Regions from separate parts of the Bradyrhizobium sp. MOS001 genome, predicted to be linked through region 1. Evidence: riboswitches for the same ligand, from Rfam matches in the RefSeq annotation. Region 1 holds a riboswitch; each other region holds the start of a gene.
What was found. A riboswitch is a leader RNA that binds a small molecule or an ion and turns the genes downstream of it on or off. The one in region 1 is predicted to bind cobalamin.
Positions count from the first base shown of each region.

Region 2: another riboswitch for cobalamin. It lies ahead of CT676_RS15150 (TonB-dependent receptor); the one in region 1 lies ahead of CT676_RS02680 (ribonucleoside-diphosphate reductase subunit alpha).
Region 3: another riboswitch for cobalamin. It lies ahead of CT676_RS28470 (DUF1636 domain-containing protein); the one in region 1 lies ahead of CT676_RS02680 (ribonucleoside-diphosphate reductase subunit alpha).
Region 4: another riboswitch for cobalamin. It lies ahead of CT676_RS44355 (TonB-dependent receptor); the one in region 1 lies ahead of CT676_RS02680 (ribonucleoside-diphosphate reductase subunit alpha).

Region 1 is NZ_SPVJ01000001.1:556,009-560,216, forward strand. It holds partial or broken gene CT676_RS02680 (ribonucleoside-diphosphate reductase subunit alpha) at 1-1,914, opposite strand, end outside; cobalamin riboswitch at 2,036-2,254, opposite strand; gene CT676_RS02685 (hypothetical protein) at 2,368-2,946, opposite strand; gene CT676_RS02690 (hypothetical protein) at 3,008-4,018, opposite strand; gene CT676_RS45100 (TonB-dependent receptor) at 4,036-4,208, opposite strand, start outside.
Region 2 is NZ_SPVJ01000009.1:45,655-49,862, forward strand. It holds gene CT676_RS15135 (efflux RND transporter periplasmic adaptor subunit) at 1-649, opposite strand, end outside; gene CT676_RS15140 (FixH family protein) at 734-1,126, opposite strand; gene CT676_RS15145 (hypothetical protein) at 1,229-1,594, opposite strand; cobalamin riboswitch at 1,826-2,034, shown strand; gene CT676_RS15150 (TonB-dependent receptor) at 2,234-4,208, shown strand, end outside.
Region 3 is NZ_SPVJ01000029.1:66,113-70,320, reverse strand. It holds gene CT676_RS28480 (cobyric acid synthase) at 1-807, opposite strand, end outside; gene cobO (cob(I)yrinic acid a,c-diamide adenosyltransferase) at 831-1,466, opposite strand; cobalamin riboswitch at 1,507-1,729, shown strand; gene CT676_RS28470 (DUF1636 domain-containing protein) at 1,825-2,199, shown strand; gene cobW (cobalamin biosynthesis protein CobW) at 2,196-3,245, shown strand; gene cobN (cobaltochelatase subunit CobN) at 3,245-4,208, shown strand, end outside.
Region 4 is NZ_SPVJ01000029.1:50,134-54,341, forward strand. It holds gene CT676_RS44355 (TonB-dependent receptor) at 1-1,557, opposite strand, end outside; cobalamin riboswitch at 1,672-1,874, opposite strand; gene CT676_RS28390 (histidine phosphatase family protein) at 1,946-2,518, shown strand; gene cobT (nicotinate-nucleotide--dimethylbenzimidazole phosphoribosyltransferase) at 2,525-3,577, opposite strand; gene cobF (precorrin-6A synthase (deacetylating)) at 3,588-4,208, opposite strand, start outside.

The DNA of each region.
Region 1 (4,208 bases):
GACGTTGTCGAGCATCCGGACGGCGGTGGTCACCGTCCGCTTCAGCTTGGCCTGGTCGACACCATCAGGCCCGACATGGTTGAGCATGTTGATGGAGCCGAGATTGCAGACCGCGACCTCGTCGGCGGAGGTGTTCAGCGTGATCTCGGTGCAGAGGTTCGACGAGTGGATCACGCCAACGTGCCGCTGCGGCGAACGCAGGTTGCAGGGGTCCTTGAAGGTGATCCAGGGATGACCGGTCTCGAACAGCATGGTCAGCATGCGACGCCAGAGGTCGCTCGCGCGCACGGTCTTGAAGACGCGCATGCCGCCGGCTTTCGCCTTGGCCTCATAGGCCTCGTAAGCCGTCTTGAACGCCCCGCCGTATAGATCGTGCAAATCGGGCGTCTCGTCGGGCGAAAACAGCGTCCATTCGCCATCGGCATCGACGCGCTGCATGAACAGGTCCGGCACCCAATTGGCGGTGTTCATGTCGTGGGTACGACGGCGGTCGTCGCCGGTGTTCTTGCGCAGGTCGAGGAATTCCTCGATGTCGACGTGTCAGGTCTCCAGATAGGCGCAGACCGCGCCCTTGCGCTTGCCGCCCTGGTTGACGGCAATCGCGGTGTCGTTGGCAACCTTCAGGAACGGGATGATGCCCTGGCTCTCGCCGTTGGTGCCCTTGATGTGGGCGCCGAGCCCACGGACCGGCGTCCAGTCGTTGCCGAGGCCGCCGGAATATTTTGCCAGCAGTGCGTTGTCCTTGATCGACTTGAAGATGCCGTCGAGGTCGTCCGAGACTGTCGTGAGAAAACAGGACGACAATTGCGGACGCAGCGTACCCGAATTGAACAGCGTCGGCGTCGAGGCCATGAAGTCGAACGATGACAGCAGATCGTAGAACTCGATCGCCCTGGCCTCTCGGTCGATCTCGCGCACCGCAAGACCCATCGCGACGCGCATGAAGAAAGCTTGCGGCAGTTCGATCCGCTTGCCGCGGACGTGCAGGAAGTAGCGGTCGTACAGCGTCTGGAGGCCGAGGAACTGGAAGTTCAGGTCGCGCTCGGGCTTGAGTGCAGCCGCGATCCGGCCGAGGTCGAAGCGGGCCAGTTCAGGATCGAGCAGTTCGGCAACGATGCCGGTCTTCACGTAGGCCGGGTAATATTCGGCATAGCGCACAGCCATATCGGCCTGCGAGGCGAAGGTCGGCCCGGCATGGACATAGGACAGCACCTCGCCGCGGAGCTTGTCCAGCAGCAGGCGCGCACTGACATAAGCATAATTCGGCTCCTGCTCGACCAGCGTGCGTGCGGCCATGATCGAGGCCAGCGCCAGTTCGTCCTGGCTGATGCCGTCGTAGAGATTGCGGGTGGTCTCGGTGAGCACGGGTGCCGCGGAGACGCCGTCGAGACCGGCGCAGGCTTCGCCGATAATCAGCGCAAGCCGCTTGGTGTCGAGACCAACGCGCGAACCGTCGGCGAGCGTGACATGAAGTGCCGGCGCGACAGCGGGCGTCGCTTCCGCGGCCGCCTCCTCGGCGCGCTGGCGCGACCGCTCCTCGCGGTACAGCACATAGGCGCGTGCGACCTTGTGGTGCTCGCTCCGCATCAAGGCGAGCTCGACCTGGTCCTGCACATCCTCGATATGGAAGGTGCGTCCCTCGCCTGCCCGCCGCATCAACGCAGCGACGACTTCGGCCGTCAGCTGCTCCACGCTCTCATGGACGCGGCGCGAGGCGACCGCACTGGTGCCTTCGACCGCAAGAAACGCCTTGGTCATGGCGACCGCGATCTTCGCGGAATCGAACGGCGAGACCTTGCCGTTGCGACGGATGATCTGCATGGCCGGCTCGCTCGAAGCAGGCGCAAGCGATTGTGGACGCAAATGAACGATGGGTGCGGAAGCGGTGTCCGCGTCGTGCAGGTTGAGTGACATCAAAGGGCCCCGTGATGCGCGCGTTGTGTTTGAACGGGGCTGTAAGGAAGGACGCTGCAGAAACGCCGGCGGCAGAGTTGCCGGGCGGTGCGTGCAAGCGACCGCCGGACACCCCGCCCGTGGACGTTCAGATCGTCGCGGCAGGTCTCCTGGCTCGCAGGTCGTCGCCCACTTCCCGTCTTCCCGGCGCGAAAGGCACCAGTGACGATTGTTCGGAAGCAGCTCGCTGCTGACAGTTGCGGGGGCAGCGCCGGAATTCCGCGCTCTCGCGCGGTTCACCGGCTTCCCTCTTAGCCACTAAATCTTGCGATCCAGCGGAACCGTGACGCCCACATGTGGTGACATATGCAGCCGGGTGTCAACGATTCGTTGCGGGCCGGAAGCGGTGTTCCCTGTGGAATGCGGGAGTTCCCGCCTGGCTCGCGCAACCCTTGGGATGACGCACATCCAGCATTACGCGTTCCGCATCGCGCGCCCGAACGGATCGACCAGGCGGACGATCTCGCAGGCGGCGACGAGGCCGGCGAGCCAGACGGCGCTGGTCAGCCCGATGCGCGTCACGATGGCCGCAGTGAACGCGCCCTCTCCGCCAAGGAACGGCGTCGCGGCAAGCAGCGCGAGCTCATAGGCGGCGTAGGCGGCGACGAGCGCGATGGCCAGCATCAGCGGCGTGCGGCCCTGCGGCAGCAGGCGGAGAACGGTCGATGCCGCTGCCGTCGACAGCAACGCGGCAGCACCGATGACAAAGCCCCAGGCGATGGTGCTGCCATCGATGGGATAGTGCAGCACGCCAAAGCCGATGGTCTGGTTCACGAGCCAGGCGCCGGTGACGACGAGCAGCGCCGGACGCATCGGCAGCATCGCGGCGGCGACGACGGCGAACGCCGCAAACGGCGTCGCGCAGGCAAGCGCGAAGCTCGCGAGCGCGCATGACACCGTCAGCAGTGCAAAGCAGAACATCGGCGCGATGCGCGACGCGACCGGATGAAGGCGGAAACGGTCGGCGTGGGGCGGCAGGATGGTGACAGTCATGGAACGATCTCCTTGTGGGATTTGTAGCACAATTTTGCTGGAACGCGGCATCACGTCTGACTCAGTGAAGAGCCTCCATGGGATCTTCAGTCTCGGCTGGATCGCGCCGGTCGTAGGCGGCAAGCCAGGCGGCGAGTGTCACGGTGTGCGGCTCCTTGGCCGCCAATTGGCGCAAGGCCACGCGAACGGTGGCGCGCGCCGTGCGATCGGGCGGAAGCGTCGCCGTCTCAGATCCCCGCCCCTTCGCGACCGCCTCGACCACGGCCCTCTTGCACGCCGTCAGCTCCGGCAGCCCATAGAGTTCGAGCAGCGCCTGGAAGGCTGCGTGATGATCCGGCCGAAAAGCGCGCTTGCGGCCGAGCTGATCGCGGAGCGGATGGGCCGGATAGAGATGCGCGCAGGGGATCCACCCCTCAGGCAGCGGCTCGGTGGCGGCATGGGTGCGGCGATGCGCAAGCAGCTTTGGCGAGACGTGGGTGTGCGGGCCGTCAGGGCTTTGCCCGCCCGGCGGCGGGATCGGCTGGAATACCTCGGCGCGCCCGATGCGGCTGATGAAGACGCGGTGCGGATTGGCGGCCAGAATGATCCGCATGGCGTCGCTTTCGGGCGCGAACACGGATTGGCCCGTGCGGCTCCTGAGCGCGGCGACGGCATCGGCATCGCTGACACGGATGCAGGCGTCGACCTGCAACGTTCCGAGGCCAAGGTCGAACAGGATGCCGCTGCGATCCCTCGTCAGGAGCGCCTCGATATCCGGACCGAGCTCGGTCAGCACGGTACGACCACTCATGGCGCTGGCTTCATGCGGAAGACACAGCGCGATGCGGTGGCTCCAGCTCTCCGTGGTCGGCGATTCCGATGCGATCAGGCGCAGATCCGGGTGGGAGACAACGCGTATCCCACCCTTCTGCGTCACGGCGCTGATCCCGTTGCGAGACTGCTCCATATCGAAGGCCTCACCGGGCTCGCGTGTGAACTCGGCAATGGCACCGAACGTGCCGACGCTCCAGCCGGCCTCAGCGTCGGCAAGCTGGCTTGCGATCAGGTCCATGAGCGGATCGGCCGTCGTCATGAGGCTTCTCTCTCTCGCTATCTGACGTCGTAATTCGCCAGGCGAATGCCGCCATAGACGCCCAGTCCCGGCTGCAGAAAGCCGGTCGGATTTTGATAGTGCACATTGGCGAGATTATCGACCCGGCCGAACACCTTCACCTGGTCGGTGACCAGATATTCGGCTGCGACGTTGACGACAGTGTAGGCTG
Region 2 (4,208 bases), on a different contig from region 1:
CCGCGGACGCCACCGCCGAACTGTAGATTTCCATCAGCGGCTGGCCGGCCTTCACGCGCGTGCCGGTCGTCACGTCGGCGACCTTCTGCACGAAGCTCTCGGCGCGCATCGCGATCACCGACACGCGGCGTTCATCGAGCTGGATCGTGCCGGGCGCCTTCACCGAGACCCGGATCGGGCGCCGCGCGACGGGCTCGGACTTCACGCCCGCGCGCTGGATCTTGCCGGGCGACAGCTTCACCGTGCCGTCGTCGGTGTCGTCGCCTTCGTAAACGGCGACATAGTCCATCCCCATCGGATCCTTCTTTGGGACGGGCGACGTGTCGGGCAGCCCCATCGGATTGCGGTAGTAGAGGATTTTTCGCGGCGAAGCCGCTTGCGCCTTCGGTAGCGCCGGCGCGACGGCCGCTCCATCGTCGTCGTAGACCGGCACATAGTCCCGCCCGCGGTCGTCCTTCTTCTGACCCGCAGACCAGAGCGGCGCACCGCTTGGATCGCGGTAGTAAAGCGGCGTTCGCTCCGCGCCAGCCGCAGCCGATGATATGTCGGCCTCAGCGAGCCAGCCCGCACCGTTCGAATGCCAGTAGTAGCCGGCCAGGACCAGGCCACCGCCCAGCGCAAGAGCCGTCAGGAGACGCAGCGTTTTCATATGGTGTATCCGCGCGCCCGGGAGCGCGCGTCCGTGTGAAGGAAAAAGGGGAATGTCGGGCGCCGCCGGGCAGCGCCCGAACGCTCACTTGACCGCCGTGACGATCACCTTGCCGGTGACGGTCTCCGGTTCGCCCTGCACCTTCACGGACAGCGTCATCTGGTAGCGTCCAGCCATCGGCAGGTCCGTCTTGAAGGCGTACACACCCGGCTCCCTGGACGGCAGCGGCGCGACCGCCGATTCCATCTCGGCCATCCCGTCCGGGGCCATGTCGAGGCGGCTTTTGAAGATGACTGCGTCCGGTATCGGCTTGCCGGTCTGCTTGTTCGTCAGGCGAACGGCGAGCGTGACGTCTTCGCCCTTCTTCATCTGCGGAGTGACGGGCTCGAAGGCGTAGTCGCCCGCGCCCGCCATCGCGGCGGAAGCGGCAAGCGAAAGGGTGGCGGCGAGAGCCGCGGTGCTGATTTTGGAAAGCATTGTCCTGTCCTCATGAATTGATCTTTCGCCGTGGCGCGTGAAGCGCGCACGTCAGTCGTCGTCGCGAGCAGGCACGCCGCTCGCGTCTCGGGCTTTGCGAGATCAGATTCGAGGAGGTCGGAAAGGAGGACTGCCGCCGCGGAAGGAAACGACCTGATCCGGGGGAATAGCCATCGTGCTGGCCATGACGGCGAGACGTTCGAACGCCACGGGCCTGACATCACCGAGCGCGATGATCCCACCGACGCAGCAGAAGCCCATCCCGCACTTGTAGCCGCCGCTATGGGAGCCCGTTCCCTTCATGTCGGGACAACAATCGTCCATCGACATGTCGGCGTCGCCGCTCATGTGCATGGCCGTCTGCATGCCATCCGACGACATTGCGAGGTTCGCCGCGGACGCGCCAACCGGCAGCATCGCCAAGGATATGGCGATGGCGACTGCCAGGATGGTACGGACGAACTGCATCAATATCGACTTACCTTGTCGGGCCGGAACTCGGCCTCAGTAGCATACTCGGACACCAAAGGCAGTTATTGATCGTGGTCAAGCGTTCGTTACCCAGGCTCGTCCGGAGGCCGGGTTGGACGTTTCGACGCGGTCCTTCGGACTATCGTGCAAAACAGCAACACAAGGCCACCATCGACCGACCGGCCCGTCCAGCAGCCCGCGCGGATGTTGACGCGCTCATCCCCTGATGCCAGTTTCGTGATCGGTAGTGTCCGCAAGGACTCTTCAAGGGAATGCGGTGCGTCCACCTCAGTGGGCAATTCCGCGGCTGCCCCCGCAACTGTAGGCGGATAGCCGACGACCAAACGAACCACTGGAGCCCCGCTTGGGCCTCTGGGAAGGTGGTCGAAGGCGATGACCCGCGAGCCAGGAAACCTGCTACCAGCCATGGTCACGCGCGAACGCATTGGGCGGGGTGCCCTGATGTCGGACAAGTAGCCGGTGCATCCGCCGCCTGGGGCGAAGGTGGATGACTAAGGCAACCGCGGTGACGGTTTGTTTGCGTCGCCGCAGAGCGTTGTCGTGCAAAATCTTCATTTCCGTGCTGGCGCAAGGCCAGCGTTATCGCGTGCTTTCCTGATTACTCTGCTCTCGTCGGTGTCCTTGTCGTCCGCGGCGCTCGCGCAAAGCGCGGCGCAGGACAACCGCTCCCGGGAGGTCGGCCCGGTGATCGTGTCGCCGCCTGCGCCGCGACAGGCTCCTGCCGTCAGCCCCGGCACTCAGAAGCAGCGCGCGGCCCGGCGCGCCGCGGGACGCAATCGTGGCGCCCCTGCTGTCGCCGTTCCGGCCGCGCAAGCTCCGAGCGGGCCGGTACAGACGCCGCTCAATACGGCAGCCGTCACCGACGTCGGCTCCCGGCTCGGCATCACGGCGCGCGAGATGCCGGCGACCGTCGAGGTCATCGGTCAACAGACGATGCAGAACCTGGGCATCCGGACCACGACCGACGTCGCCAAGGCTGCAGTCGGCGTCACCGGCGGCGATGCGCCCGGCGCGCCCGCCATCTTCTCGATGCGTGGCTTTTCCGGCGACCAGATCTCCACGCTCTACAACGGAATCCCGATCGGGCCGTCGACCATGACCGGCCGTCCCATGGACGTGGCTGGTCTCCAGCAGGTCGAGATCATCAAGGGACCGGACTCGCTGGTGGCGGGCCTCGGTGCGACCGGCGGCGCCATCAACTACGTGAACAAGGCGCCGCACACCGGACCAATCGTCAACGACGCCTTCACTTCCTACGATTCCTTCAACGGCTATCGCGCCGGTTACGGATCGGGCGGCAGCACGCTGATCAACGGCCTCGACTACCGCTTCGACATCAGCCATTTCAACAACAAGGGCTTTATCGACGACACCTATTCGAAGCTCAGCAACGTCTCGGGCCAGCTGAACTATCGCGTCAACGAGAACCTGAGGATCTGGGGCGCGACCGAATACAGGCAGGACAACGACCGCTTCTACTGGGGGACGCCGCTGGTGCCGGCGAACGCGCCGGGCATCGTGCCGACGTATGGCGTCGTCTCCGGCCTCTGGAGCAACTATTACCTCGGCGGCGGCACGCCGGTCCCGGTCACCATCGACGCGCGCACGCTGACCACGAACTACAACGTGCTCGACAATCACAGCGGCGCCAACGAGCTCTGGCTGCGCAGCGGCTTTCAATGGGACATCACCAACAACATCTCGCTGAAGAGCCTGGTCTATGGCTATGACGCCCACCGGCACTGGTTCAACAACGAGATCTCGTCGTTTGACCAGACCGTAGGCAATTTCGCAGGCGCGCAGAGCATCTACCGCGAGCGCCTGGCGCTCGATCACGCGCAGCGGCTCTACGGCAACATCACCGACCTCACCGTCAATTCCAATCTCGGCGGAATGGACAATCGCTTCGTCGCCACCGTGGCGGCGAGCAGCAACCAGTTCAACGTCTCGCAGGACACGCTGTTCTTCAATGACTACGTCGACCTCCTCAATCCGGACCGCGGCCTCTACGGCCCGCGCAGCGACGAGAAGATCTACACCCATCTCGACACCGCCTCGCTGTCGTTCGAGGACCGGCTCAAGCTGACCTCGACCTTTGCGCTGATCGGCGGCATCCGTTTTGAGAATATCGAGCTGTCGCGGACCCGCTTCGACGAGAATGGCCTCCTGAAAGCCAACTATCCTTTCTCGAAGACGTTCAATCCGGTCACCGGACGCATCGGCTACACCTGGGACATCGCGCCCGGCGTGATGCTTTACAGCCAGTACGCGACGGCAGCCGACCCGACGGTGGCGAACATCTTCATCCTCAGGCCCACGACGCCGCTGCTGCTCACGACGTCGCGGACCTACGAGACCGGCGTGAAGCTGCTGTCGGCCGACAGGCGCGCGGAGGCCACGTTCTCGGCCTTCGACATCGAGCGCAAGAACGTCTACGTCCCCGAAAGCGGCATCCTCTTCAACGTCGCCGGCAAGATGGCCTCCAAGGGCGTCGAGATCGCCGCCGCGGTCAATCCGGTCGCGGGCCTGAAACTATGGGGCAACGTCGCCTTCGTGCAGTCGCGCTTCATCGACTTCACCTATGTCGACG
Region 3 (4,208 bases), on a different contig from region 1:
CAACGGATCGAGATCATCGAAATTGGCGATCCGCGACAGCGCGAGGCAGGCGATCTTGCACTGGCCCGGCTTGCGCGCGTCGCTCAGCCCCAGCGCATCCTCGGCTGGCAGCTCGCCGGCGCGCGCGAACCAGGGCAGCACGCCAAGGCCGCGCCACGCGGTCTTCTGCTCGATCAGCTTGTAGCCGTCGTCGAACAGCGAGGGGTCGCCGCGGAACTTGTTGATGACGAAACCCTCGATCATCGCGGCATCGTCGGGGTTGATCACCGTCTTGATGCCGACGAGCTGGGCGATGACGCCGCCGCGGTCGATGTCGCCGACCAGCACGACCGGCACGTCGGCCTTGCGTGCAAAGCCCATATTGGCGATGTCGGCCTTGCGCAGGTTGACCTCGGCCGGGCTGCCGGCGCCTTCGACCAGCACCAGATCGGCGCGCGCTTTCAGCCGCTCGAAGCTTTCCAGCACCGCGCCCATCAGCGACGGTTTCATCGCCGCATATTCACGCGCCCGCGCGGTCGCGATGCGCTTTCCCTGGACGATGATTTGTGCGCCGACATCGGTCTCCGGCTTCAGCAGCACCGGGTTCATGTCGGTGTGCGGCTCGACGCCGGCGGCCAGCGCCTGCAGCGCCTGGGCGCGACCGATCTCGCCGCCGTCGACGGTGACGGCCGCGTTGTTCGACATGTTCTGCGGCTTGAAGGGCAGCACGCGCAGGCCGCGCCGCGTGAAGGCGCGCGCGAGGCCGGCGACGATGAGCGACTTGCCCACGTCCGAGCCGGCCCCCTGGATCATCAATGCGCGCGCCATGGTGTTTTCAGAATCTGGCGTCGTCAGAACTCGACGCCGGCTTGCGCCTTGATGCCGGAGCGGAAGGGGTGCTTGACCAGCGTCATCTCGGTGACGAGATCGGCGATCTCGATCAGCTCGTCCTTGGCGTTGCGCCCGGTGAGCACGACATGCGTCATCGGCGGTTTGTGCGTTTTCAGAAAGTCGACGACCTCGGCGATGTCGAGATAGTCGTAGCGCAGCGCGATGTTGATCTCGTCGAGCACGACCATGCGCAGATTGGAATCTGAGATCAGCTCCTTGGCCTTCGCCCAGCCGGCCTGTGCTGCGGCGATGTCGCGGGCGCGGTCCTGCGTCTCCCAGGTGAACCCTTGGCCCATCGCATGGAACTGGCAGAGCTCGCCGAAATGGCCGGTGAGCAGGCGCCGTTCGCCGGTGTCCCAGGCGCCCTTGATGAACTGCACGACCGCGCAGGGGAAGCCATGGGCGACACAGCGGACGATCATGCCGAAGGCGGAGGTGGACTTGCCCTTGCCGGCGCCGGTGTGGACGATGATGAGGCCCTTTTCGCCGCTCTTGGTCGCCATGATCTTGTCGCGGGCGACCTTGATTTTCGCCATTTTCGCGGCGTGGCGGGCGTCGGTTTCCTCGGCCGTTTGGGTATCCGGTTCAGGCGTCATCTGACAGGGTCCTTCGGCTTGACAAGAGGCGGCCGGGGGCAAATGGTGGCCCGGCGTTGGTTCCTGTCCTATGACAGGCGAAGAGGGAATGCGATAGGGTCCGAATCGACAAGATTCGGCTCCAAACTGCAGCCGCCCCCGCGACCGTGACCGGAGAGATGCCCGAAGCCACTGATCCCCCAGGGGATCGGGAAGGCGGGGATCGAAGGGCCAAAAGCCCTGCTCCGCAAGCCGGGAGACCTGCCAGCGCGGACGAGTTTTGGACCGGCGGACGGGGTGTTCCGCGACGGGGAAACGGACCTTCGGGGGAATGGTCCGTGTGCCTCTTCGCCTCCCGCTGTTTATCCTGGAAGAGGCGATGACCGTCACACTTCACGTCTGTATTACCTGCCGTGCCGGCCAGACGCTCGACGAGGGTGAGACGACGCCCGGCAAGCGCCTGCATGGTGCGATCCTCGACGCCGGCGTGCCCGAGGGCGTCAATGTGGTTCCCGTCGAATGCCTGTCGGCATGCAGCCAGGGTTGCTCGGTTGCGCTCAGCGCGCCCGGCCGCTGGTCCTATGTCTATGGCCGTCTGTCAGAGGCCCATGCGAGCGACGTGGTCGCGGGTGCTGCGGCCTATGCCGCCGCGCCCGACGGCCTCGTGCCCTGGCGCAGCCGTCCCGAAATCTTCCGCAAGCAGTCGCTTGCCCGCATTCCCCCCATTGCCGTGTTGCCGGAGGCCGCCGAATGAACTCGCTCGCAAAAGTCCCTGTGACGGTGGTCACGGGTTTTCTCGGCTCCGGCAAGACCACGCTGATCCAGCATCTGCTCGCAAACCCTGACGGCAAGAAGCTCGCCGTGCTGGTCAACGAGTTCGGCAGCGAGGGTGTCGACGGCGAGATCCTGAAATCCTGCGCCGATGCGAATTGCCCGGAGGAGAACATCGTCGAGCTCGCCAATGGCTGCATCTGCTGCACCGTTGCGGACGATTTCATTCCGACCATGGAAAAGCTCTTGGCGCGGCCGGTGCGGCCCGATCACATCCTGATCGAGACCTCGGGCCTGGCGCTGCCGAAGCCGCTGCTGAAGGCGTTCGACTGGCCGGAGATCCGCTCGCGGATCACGGTCGACGGCGTGATCGCGCTGGCCGATGCCGAGGCTGTTGCCGCCGGCCGTTTTGCGCCGGACCCGGCTGCCGTGGAAGCGCAGCGCGCAGCGGATGGAAATCTCGATCACGAGACGCCGCTGTCGGAAGTGTTCGAGGACCAGATCGCCTGCGCCGACATCGTGCTGCTGACCAAGGCCGATCTTGCGGGGGCCGCAGGGATCGAAGCCGCCAAGGCCGCCATTACCGCCGAGATGCCGCGCCGCGTGCCGATGCTATCCGTCACCGATGGCGCGATCGATGCGCGTGTCATCCTCGGCCTTGGCGCCGCCGCAGAGAACGATCTCGCCGCGCGCCCCTCGCATCACGACGGCGAGGAGGATCACGAGCACGACGATTTCGCCTCCGTTGTGATCGATCTTCCTGAAATCAGCGACATCGACGCACTGGTCGCGTCGGTGCAGCGTCTTTCGCGCGAGCAGAACGTGCTGCGCGTCAAGGGCTATATCGCGGTCGCGGGCAAGCCGATGCGCCTGTTGCTGCAAGCGGTCGGCGAGCGCGTGCGCCACCAGTTCGACAAGCCCTGGGGCGCAGCTCTCAGGCAGTCGAAGCTTGTCGTGATCGGCGAGCACGGCGATATCGACGAGGCCGCGATCAAGGTCGGACTTGGGCTTTCAGGATCTGGTATCTGATGCACGTCGTCTTCCGCGAGAGCCGCGGTCTCGAGGAGACCGCGACGCCAAGGGACATCGGCCAGGACCCGGCCGATCTCGTGGTGCTCTCGTACTCGGATTCCGACCTTGCCGCGTTCGCGGCCGGCTGGCGGCGCGGCCGTAACAGCCTGCCGTCGCTGCGGCTCGCCAATCTCGCGGAGCTGCGTCATCCGTTGTCGGTCGACACCTATATCGAGCGCACGCTGTCGCAGGCGCGCGGCATCCTGGTGCGCCTGATCGGCGGTGAGTCCTATTGGCCGTACGGGCTCGCGGCCCTGCAGCAGCTTGCGAAGAACCGCAACATCGTGCTGGCCGTGCTGCCGGCCGACGGCCGCGACGACACGCGGCTCGATGCCTACTCGACCCTGCCGGTTTCGACGCTGCGCCGGCTCAAGGTGCTCTGCGACACCGGCGGTCCTGTTGCAGCCCAGGCCGCGATCGCGCAGCTCGCGTTGGCCTCGGGCCTTTACGCAGGCCCGGTCGTCGGCGAGATGAACCTGCCTGAGATGGGCTTTTACGATCCCGCGCGTGGCGTCATTGCTGCGCCGATGGCAGGCGAGGGAAAGCCGCTCGCGTTCGTGACCTTCTATCGTTCCTATCTCACCGCCGCGGATACCGGGCCGGTCGACGCCCTGATCGCGGCGCTGCGCGAGCGCGGCTTTGACGCGTACGGCGCGTTCGTCACCTCGCTGAAGGCTCCGGGCGTTGCGGACTGGCTGCGGACCTATTTCGCGACGAATCCTCCGGCCGCGATCGTCAACGCGACGGCGTTCTCGGCGATGGGCGACGACGGCACGACACCGTTCGATGCTGCATCATGTCCCGTCTTCCAGGTCGCGCTCTCATCGGCACGGCGCGAAGACTGGGCGGAGTCGCTGCGCGGCCTGTCGCCCGGCGATCTCGCGATGCATGTGGTGCTGCCGGAGGTCGACGGCCGCCTGT
Region 4 (4,208 bases), on a different contig from region 1:
CCCGATATGCTCGACGCGAAGGCCGCCGACCAGCGCGAAGGTTCGCGTGAGCTTCACCCGGTCCTCGAACGACAGCGCCTCGTTGTCGATGCGCGCGGTCTGCTGCTGCGTCGTGAGCAGGCCGTAAAGGCCACGGTCGGGATTGACGAGCGAGACGTAATCGTCCGGGAAGTTGGCCGCGCCTGGCCTGACGAAATCGAGATAGCTGGACGAAAGTGTCGTGACCAGGCGGTTGTCGAAGCCTGCGATATTAGCGTCCCAAATCAGGTCGGTAATGTTGCCGACAAGGCGTTGGCTATGTGCAACATAGAAGCGCTCGCGATCGACCATGTTCGAGTTGGGCAGGCCCGTACTGGCATTGAAAGCCTCGATCTCGTTGTTGAACCAGGTACGCTCCGCGCCATAGGCATAGGCTTGGCTCTTCAGCGTCAGGTCAGGCGCCAGCTTCAGTTCGAAGCCGCCGCGCAGCCACACCTCTTGTGCCACGTTGCGGTTGTCGAGAACGTTGTAATTGGTGTTGAAGGTACGATCGTCGATCGTGATCGCACCGAGATTCGTTTTGTTGAAGTTCGAGACGTAATTGCCCGAAACAATGCCGCTCGTCGCATGCGAGCCGCTGAAGGCGATCGGTACCAGCGGTGCGCCCCAATAGGCCTTCGAGCGATCTTCCCGGTACTCGATCGCGCCCCAGATCTTGAGGCTGTCGGAGATGCGGTAATTGAGCTGGCCAGACACATCCAACGTCTTGGTATTGGTGTCGTCGGCAAAGCCATTGAGCGAGGCGCGGCTGATGTCGAAGCGGTAGTCGAGCCCCTGCACGTTGGTGCTGCCGCCCGAGCCGTAATGGACGCCGAACGAGTTGAGCGAGTCCCAGGAAAAGTCAGCTTCATTCCGGATCGGTCCGGTGTGTGGCTGCTTCGTGATCAAGTTGATTGCGCCACCGGCGGCACCTTCGCCCGACATCAGCGAGGCCGGACCTTTCAAAAATTCCACGGCTGCGAGATTGGCCGTATCCGTGATCCGCGAGGTCATGTTCTGCGGACCGATCTTGATGCCGTTGTAGAGCATGTTGATCTGGCTGTTGGTGAAGCCACGCATGGAGAAAGCCGCGGGCTCGGCCGGATTGTCGCCGGAGGTGACACCGACCGCGCCCTGCGCAACCTCCGACACGGTGCGATAGCCCTGCTCCCGCATGGTCTCGGCCGAGATGACTTCGACGGTCGCGGGTGTCTCCTGCACGGTCAGGCCGAGGCGCGAGGCGCTCTCGGCAACCACATTGGTGTTGAGCGGCGTCTGCGCCGCCGCGGTCGGCACGACGGGCTTGGCCGCGGCCGATGCGGCCGCTGGCCTGCGCGATGCCGCGCGGCGTGGGCTCTGCGCGTCCCGGGCCGCCGGCTTTGCCGGTTTGCGGGATTGGGCGGGCGACACCTCGACCGGCGGCAGCGGCTCGCGGGCCTGCTGCGCCAGCGCTGCGGGCAGATCGGCGACTGCAAATGAAGTAAGCGCGGCGGAAGCGAGCAGGAAGCAACGCGGTCGTACAAGACGAATGGAAGACACAGTTCGGGACCTCGGTATGACGTCAGTGGCACGTCACAGCGAACCAGGTCCCACCTCCGGCCTTTGAGCCTTCCGATGAAGCCGAATGTCTGTACTCCCCGACCGACATCTTCGCGTGTGACCACGGCTGACGGCAGGTCTCCTGGCTCGCGGGTCAGTACCTTGCATCGCCTTCCCGGGACCGAGATACCCAGTGGCTCGTGACGCAAGATTCGCCGCTTACAGTTGCGGGGGCAGCCGCGGCATTGGGGACAAAATCCCCGCACCGCATTCCCTTTTCATCCCCACTCGGGGAAACCGTCAAAGCCATCTAGGATTACCGACAAGACAGAGTCAATGTGCCGCTGCGACGTTATTACCACAGCGACCAACTTCCTTGGAGATAGGCATGGAAGGCGAGACCTTCCTCTGGCTGATACGGCATGCGCCCGTCGACGGCGTCAAAGGGACGATCCACGCGGCCGACGCGCCCGCCGATCTCGGCGATCGCGTGCAACTGGAGGCGTTGCGGCAGAGGCTTCCGCCAGATGCTGCGAGCTTGGTGAGCCCGGCGCGACGTACGGTTGAGACGGCGCGCGCGCTGGGACTCGAACCCGCGTTGGTGCCCGAATTTGGCGAGCAGGATTTTGGCGACTGGACCGGCCGGCGGCATGACGAACTCGCTGCGACCGGCGGGGAGACCTATGCGCAGTTCTGGAGCGATCCGGCGCACGGTCGGCCGCCGGGCGGCGAAAGTTTTGAGGATCAGGTCGCGCGTGTCCGGCTGGGTCTCGCGCAAATCGGCGCCGGCTCGGCAACGCTCGTCGTTCACTCCGGCACCATCCGCGCCGCGCTCTGCATTGCGCTGGATCTGACACCACAAGCGGCCCTGCGCTTCGTGATCGATCCGTTGTCACTGACCCGGATCGACCGGCTCGCCACCGGCTGGCGCGTCGTCGCGGTCAATCAGCGCGCGGCTTGAGCTAGATCAGGCCGGGCGATCCGGCACGTTGGCCTGCGCGAAGGTCGCCATGCCGTTGTGAAGGCTGCACGCGAGCCGCACCAGCGGCAGCGCGATGGCCGCCCCCGATCCTTCGCCGAGCCTGAGATCGAGGCTGATCAACGGCTGCACGTTCAGCGCACGCAGCACCAGCCGATGTCCCTGCTCCGCCGATTGATGCGACGGCAGCAGGAATGGCTGGCACGACGGGTTCAGCCGCACCGCCGCCAGCGCTGCCACGGATACGATGAAGCCATCGATCAACACGGGAATGCGGGCTTGCGCAGCAGCAATGATGGCGCCGCAAATCGCCGCGATCTCGAGGCCGCCGACCGCGCACAGAATTTGTTCCGGCGAAGCGCCCGCAACGCCGTAACGCGCGATCGCAGCGTCGATCACGCGCGCCTTGTGCGCGCGGCCGGCCGCGTCGACGCCGGTACCGCAGCCCGCGATCTCCTCGGCACTGATGCCGAGCAGGCTCGCCGCAATCGCCGCCGACGTCGTGGTATTGCCGATGCCCATCTCGCCGAAGATCAGGAGATCGGGCCTGCTGGCTTCTGCGCGCGCGACTGCGCGCTGACCGGCTTCGAAGGCGAATGCCAGCTCCGTGGGGGGGAGCGCTGCTTCCACGCTGAAGTCGCGCGTGCCGCTGCGCGGCTTGTCAGTGACGATTCCTGCCATCTCCTCCTGCGCCAGCGTACCGGCGTCGACGACCTCAAGGTTTGAGCCAAGCTCACGCGCCAGCACCGAGATCGCGGCACCGCCCGAGGCAAAATTCGCCATCATCGCGATGGTCACTCCTTGCGGATAGGCCGACACGCCCTGCGCGACGATGCCGTGATCGCCGGCGAAGACGATGATCGGCACTCGCGCGGCGCGCGGCTGCTCGGTCGCCTGGAGGCCCGCAAGCTCGACCGCAAGCTGCTCCAGCCGGCCGAGCGCGCCGGCCGGTTTTGTGAGTTGCGCCTGACGCGCGAGCGCCGCCTCGCGGTGGACAGCGGAGACATCGGGGCATTTCCGGGTGACCCATTCAGGGAGCATGCTGCCTCGCTTACGGCCGGCGCTTGAGAATGTAGCTGTCCATGATCCAGCCATGCCGTTCGCGCGCATCCTGTCGCGCGGCGACGATGTGCGGGGCGATCTCGGCCAGAACGCCCGACATGACGATCTGATCGGGCATGCCGAGATAGGCGCCCCACCAGATGTGCAGCCCCGCAGGATCGAGCGACTGGAACGCCGTGCCGCCGTCGAGCATCACCACCACGGTATCGACGCCCTGCGGCCAGCCACCCTCGCGCAAGCGGCGCCCCGTCGTGACGAGGAAGGGCTCGCCGATGTCGTTGAGCGGCAGCGCATGCGCCGCGCACAGCGCCTGGATCGAAGTGATGCCGGGCACGACGTCGATATCAGGCAAGGGATCGAGCCGCCGCGCAATGCGCAGCGACGAATCATACAGTGAGGGATCGCCCCAGATCAGCAGCGCGACTTTGCCATCATCACCGAGATGGCTGGCGATCGTCTGCGACCAGGCCGCGGCCACGGCCTCGTGCCAATCGTCCACGCCCTTGTGATAATCCGCTTCACCGGCATCGCGCACGGGAAGATCGAACTCGGCAATGCGTGTCGTTTGATTGGTGAGCACATCCGCGCAGATCGTCCGCCTGAGATCTGC